Pleurocapsa sp. PCC 7327: one gene and its partner. The protein of the gene in region 2 binds, or shares a complex with, the protein of the main gene of each other region. Links are inferred from orthologs where the notes say so. Each region holds a gene or a part of one and is shown on either strand. Other genes may lie near its edges.

Region 1 (2,896 bases), 2.9 Mb from region 2 along the record:
GCGAACATTTTGCCGGAGACTCGCCCGATTTATTAGCAATTGGACGCTTCGGACAGTCTCGCTTAGAGGAAATTGCGTTGCAAGCTTGGGGAGGTCATCCGCTGCCGAGAAATGATGGCGGATTTAACTTTAATACTCCCATCCATAGAGAAGAATATACCGTTGACGGAACTTCTTTAATTCTTATTACTGGCGGCAAACCGAATACAATTCATGCAGACAGTCGCTATCAAGTCCCAGAAATTAAGCGAGGAACTGGGGCAGTAGCAGCCGTCGATGGCGGCTTTTTCTCTCTTAAATACCTCGACTCCAATGCGATGATTGGTCCGGTATTGAGTCAAAATCGAGGCTTTATTCCTGGCAATGTAAAAGAAAATCTCAAGCTGAAAGGAAGACCGCTAGTGTTGATTAATTCTGAGTGGGTTAAGTTTATTCCTTTCGATCCCGATAAACACAATACCCTGTCTGGTATTCTCTCAGAAGCCTCGGATGCAGAGGGGGTGACAGATGCTTTTGTTGGGGCGGCATGGCTGGTGAAAAACAGCAAACCCCAACCTGCCGAAGCCTTTGGTAGCTTATTTGACTTCGATGCATCCCGCCATCGTGCCTTCTGGGGGATTAACCAAGCCGGGCAACCCGCGATCGGCGTATCGAAAACTCCTGTTGATTCTGTATCGTTAGGAAAAATTTTGCATCAGTTAGGTTTGCGGGATGCGATTATGTTAGATTCGGGCGCAAGTACTTCACTCGCATATAAAGGAGAATCGCTAGTAGGATACACCCCCCGTCCCGTTCCTCATGTAGTAGCGCTGTTTCCTCCGCCTTCTCCGACACTAAGTGTAGGTCATGTGGGATTGCCCTGCGTTCTTTATGCAGATTCTTGTAAGCCACAGAAGTAGCTATTCTCCTGCTAACTCTTTGAGAAAGGCAATCTGTGCCTCTCGTAGTTCAACATCAGGATTGGCATCCAAAATTGTCTGCATTGCCTTATCATAAGAGTAACCCAATAGAATCAGGTAAGAAGCCAGCATCGTTCCCGTCCGCCGTCTGCCACTGGTACAATGCACCGCAACGGCATGACCTAACTGATTTTGCATCTCAACAAAATGCTTTAACTGCTGAATCTGTTCGGTAGTGGGTGCCGTGCCTCCTTTGGTGGGCAACCACAGGTGAGGCATAGCCGCTTGCTGATACAAATCCAAATTAGAAGGGTCGTCCATTACAGAGACAATAGCCCCAATCCCCGCCTCGTGTAGTTCGGATATTTCCTCTGCTGTTGGCTTACGAACGCCAGCTAGTTTACCTTCAATTACCCACCACAAGTTTGCTCTAATCGGTTCAATTGCTTGCCGATCCATTGTTGCTATCCGCTTTGTCCCACTGATGCAGCTTCAAGGGATTCAATCAGTCGCATCACCCGTTCTTTAATCTCATCTCGTACTCTGGGAAAGATCTCCGGTTGTTCTGCGGGATCGTCGAGTTGCCAGTCCTCGAACACCTCTCGCGTCACCCACTCTGGTGGCAAATTCACCCCACAACCGCATAGAGAAATCACCGCGTCAAAATTTTCTGGACTAAAATCGCTTAGGGGTTTCGAGGTTTGGTCGCTAATATCGATCCCGATATCTCTCATGGTCGCGATCGCTTCTGGACGTACCTGACTCGCTTCTAACCCCGAACTGGTGACTTCGATTTTTCCTGCTCCCAACGTTTTAGCAAATCCTTCTGCCATTTGGGAACGAGCAGAGTTTTTCTTGCACACAAACATCACTTTTTTCATCGTTTAACCTCCAATTACTGGATCGCTTAAGCATTTCTGGTAGCATTAACTTCAAGAGCTTTATTCGCTACTGCAATTGTTTCTTTTGCTGCTTTTTCCTTTCGTTCGCTATAGCGATCTGTCAAATAATCTAGCTGGTCGCGCAACAACAAGGTAAATTTATAAAGTTCTTCCATCACATCAACAACGCAATCGCGGTAAGGCGAATCCTTCATCGTTCCGTCTTCGTGAAACTCTTGATAGGCTTTGGCAACCGAAAATTGATTGGGAATGGTAAACATCCGCATTCATATTACTTAAAAGCACTGGTGCATCGAGGATCGCGCAGAGTTGCTTTTTCTGGTTCTCTGGGAAACCATCCTGCTGTTCGTTTACACAACTCTACCAACATCAACATTACTGGTACTTCAATTAACACGCCCACTACGGTAGCCAAGGCAGCACCGGAGTTTAAGCCAAACAACATTACTGCCGTCGCGATCGCTACTTCAAAATGATTGCTTGCTCCTATCAAGGCCGCGGGTGCGGCATCTTCATAGGATATATTTAGCTTCAGAGCCGCTACATAACCAATCAGGAAAATGAAATTAGTTTGGATAAACAGCGGCACGGCGATTAACAGAATATGCAGGGGATTATTGACAATCAGTTCCCCTTTGAAGGCAAATAGCAGCACCAAGGTAATCAACAGAGCAGTTATGGCAATCGGACTGAGATATTTAAGAAACTCGCGCTCAAACCACTGCCGCCCCTTATGCTTGAGAATCCAATAGCGGCTATACATTCCCGCTAGCAACGGCAATCCCACATAAATGAGTACCGACAGGACAATTGTTTCCCAAGGCACGGTTAAATCGTTTGCTGCCAGTAACCACCTTCCCAAGGGAGCATACAGAAACAGCATAGTGAGAGAGTTTACCGCCACCATCACTAACGTATGTCCTTGGTTGCCATAGGAGAGATATCCCCACATCAGTACCATCGCCGTGCAAGGGGCAATTCCTAATAAAATCGTGCCTGCAATGTAAGAGTTTGCTAGGGCGACTTCACTGCCGCGAATTAACTCTGCCCCTTCAACTAGAGGACGAAACAGCCATCCTAAGAAAAACTGAGCGA
Region 2 (2,804 bases):
GTAATGAGGATTTTCTTTGAGATATTGTTCGGGAGATAAGCCTAAATTTTTAGCATTGCTAATCTGATAGCGAATGGAGCGAGGGTTGAACTTCTTCTCATCTAAATTTAATTGCTTGGTGACGATATTTTTAACCAGGCTTTGTGCGTCAGATTCATCAAAGATAGAGAAATTTCGCGTCCAAATCCGTCCTCGTTTGTCTTGGTATTTGTTGATATCGTAGCGGAGAATGCGAGCAAATAAGCTGTGGAACGTGCCAATCCAAAGTTTTTTAGTAATGGTTTTATAAATGCGCGATCGCAACTGTTTTTGCTCGTATTCTGCTAATAATTCTAATCTTTGCCCGTGTTGTTTTTGCGCCAAATCTTGAGCAAAAATTGCCTCGATTCTCTCTTTCATCTCCCGCGCAGCTTTGTTAGTGAAAGTCACGGCGAGAATATTTTCTGGATCGACTTGGTGATGGCGAATCAAGTGAGCTATTCTATAGGTCAATGCCCTAGTTTTTCCAGAACCTGCCCCAGCAACAACTAATAAAGGTCCGCAGAAATGTTCGACAGCGCGACGTTGGGAAGGGTTGAGTTGACTCAAAAAATTGCGATCGGTCGTCATGAGTCTTCAGGAGTCAAAAAAAACAACAGGACACAGAAGCTACGCTACTCAACTATGATATTCAGTTTCCCACAATTAATTAGCAGCAAAAGAAGAGTTGGCTCATCAACTTCAGAACAGACGATAGAGTAAACCTACCTAGCCTATCATTAGATCGGAGAAAAATTTTCTTAATTGAATTGAAAAGTACTCATCAAAGTGGAATTTGTCTCTTAGAATAGAGATAGCGGAGACAAATGTTTCCGTTCACTCCTCACACCACACTCCGCCCGCTTTACATTCGGGCGGTTTCTTATTTTTAAAGAATTCACCCGATTGATAAAATAGGCAGAGGAAACTCCGTGCAGCATTAGCTGCGAGTGAAGATAAATGTTTCCTAAAATTATATACACTTTTGGTTGAAATAGAGCGAGTTTTCGTTATGGTAGAATCTGTAAGTATTCAATAGAATTGAGATAGAGAAAGGATTTTCGGTATGTCAGCAGCAGCTCCCGTCACAGATGCAACTTTTAAAGAACTGGTTTTAGATAGCGACGTTCCCGTATTGGTTGACTTTTGGGCACCTTGGTGCGGACCTTGCCGCATGGTGGCACCAGTAGTAGATGAAATTGCCGAACAATATGCAGGTCAAGTCAAGGTCGTTAAACTCAACACAGATGAGAATCCTAACACTGCCAGTCAGTACGGCATCCGCAGCATTCCTACGCTAATGATCTTCAAGGGAGGTCAGAGAGTGGATATGGTGGTAGGTGCGGTTCCCAAAACTACCTTGGCAAATACTTTAGAAAAATATCTCTAAACGATACTATTATTCTGACTAAGGGTGCGCTTTAGGTTGTCTAAGGCGCATTTTGCGCTTTTATATAGTCTTGTGCCAAAGAAACGTCGCATATCATTCGATACAACAATCTTTGAGGCAGAGATCCCATAAGGATAGAATGATAGTAGCCTACCTAACAAATATATGGCTGTATCCCATCCCCAAAATAACCTCGAATCGGCTTTCCCAGAAGAATTAGCGGAACTCATCAAACAGTTGCCAACCCTTAAATATGGCAAATTAATTCAGCGAGCGCTAGCAGTGCTAGTAAGAATCGCGGGGGAAGAAGTCGATCGCTTGGATTGGAAGATTCTAACCGCTGCATTAGAAGATTTAGAACAAGGATTTCAAATTTTTTATCCCTATCGCCATATTCGTAAGATAACTATTTTCGGTTCTGCCCGCATTTCTGCCAATAGTTCGGAATATCGCTTGGCTGTAGACTTTGCTCGTAGAATAACTCAATTGGGATTTATGGTATTGACGGGCGCGGGTGGCGGTATCATGCAAGCAGGTAATGAGGGAGCGGGACGAGAGCATTCTTTTGGTTTAAATATCCGCCTACCTTTCGAGCAAGAAGCGAATCCTTTTATTGCTAACGACTCGAAGTTAATTAACTTTAAGTATTTCTTCACGCGCAAGCTCTTTTTCCTCAGAGAAAGCGACGCTGTTGCCCTTTTTCCAGGCGGATTTGGCACTCAAGATGAAGCCTTTGAAACGCTGACCCTCTGTCAAACGGGTAAATATGGTCCCGCGCCTCTAGTGTTGATTGACGAACCCGGAGGCGATTATTGGCTGAGTTGGAACCAGCACGTTCAAAAAAATTTGCTGGAGAGGGGTTTGATTAGTCCAGAGGATATCAACCTCTATACCATCACGGACAACTTAAGCATCGCTTGCGATACGATTCGTAACTTTTATCAGGTCTATCACTCCAGCCGCTACGTTGGCAAACAATTTGTCATGCGTCTCAACTGCGAACTATCAGACGCTCAAGTCGAGCAACTTAATGAAGGGTATAGCGACATCCTCGCTGAAGGCAGAATTGAAAAAAGTAGCGCCCTACCCCAAGAAATCGGGAGTGAAACCGAGCATTTACCCCGTCTGGTTTTTCACTTCAACCAACGCAGCTTTGGGCGCTTGTATCAACTAATCAATCAGATCAATCGCATGAGTTATCTTGTCTCTGAAGCCGAGCATCCCGAACGTAAATGATTGTTGGCGATTGGCGAGGATGAGATCGCGAGAATCTAGAACTTATGCCAATTCTAAGTTTCAACGCGAGGAAGGGGTGAGTGGGCGATGCCCACCCTTGTATCTTAGGCTTTGGCTGTCTTTCGCTGGTTTTGGGTTTTAGTCAAGCCATTTAAGAACA

What was found. Proteins that work in one complex are often made in the same cells at the same time.
Region 1: the proteins of trxA (region 2) and arsC are in contact, whole or in part, in an NMR structure (PDB 2IPA), measured with the Bacillus subtilis proteins. The link is inferred for Pleurocapsa sp. PCC 7327 from one-to-one orthologs.

The regions. Positions count from the first base shown.
Region 1 is NC_019689.1:4,181,924-4,184,819, reverse strand. The notes cover bases 73-2,891. They hold arsC (arsenate reductase, glutathione/glutaredoxin type), read right to left. Parts: upstream 1,781-2,891; coding sequence 1,364-1,780; downstream 73-1,363. Other genes in these bases: arsB (ACR3 family arsenite efflux transporter), read right to left, coding at 2,073-2,891; PLE7327_RS18905 (dual specificity protein phosphatase family protein), read right to left, coding at 900-1,358; PLE7327_RS18910 (polysaccharide deacetylase family protein), read left to right, coding at 73-899. Also shown: more of PLE7327_RS18910, read left to right, coding at 1-72; more of arsB, read right to left, coding at 2,892-2,896. UniProt on the Bacillus subtilis protein: Catalyzes the reduction of arsenate [As(V)] to arsenite [As(III)]. In vitro, can dephosphorylate para-nitrophenyl phosphate (pNPP).
Region 2 is NC_019689.1:1,309,898-1,312,701, forward strand. What follows is about bases 20-2,746. They hold trxA (thioredoxin), read left to right. Parts: upstream 20-1,084; coding sequence 1,085-1,408; downstream 1,409-2,746. Other genes in these bases: pcrA (DNA helicase PcrA), read right to left, coding at 20-609; PLE7327_RS05875 (LOG family protein), read left to right, coding at 1,574-2,644. In the rest of the region: more of pcrA, read right to left, coding at 1-19; PLE7327_RS05880 (ferritin-like domain-containing protein), read right to left, coding at 2,749-2,804. UniProt on the Bacillus subtilis protein: Participates in various redox reactions through the reversible oxidation of its active center dithiol to a disulfide and catalyzes dithiol-disulfide exchange reactions.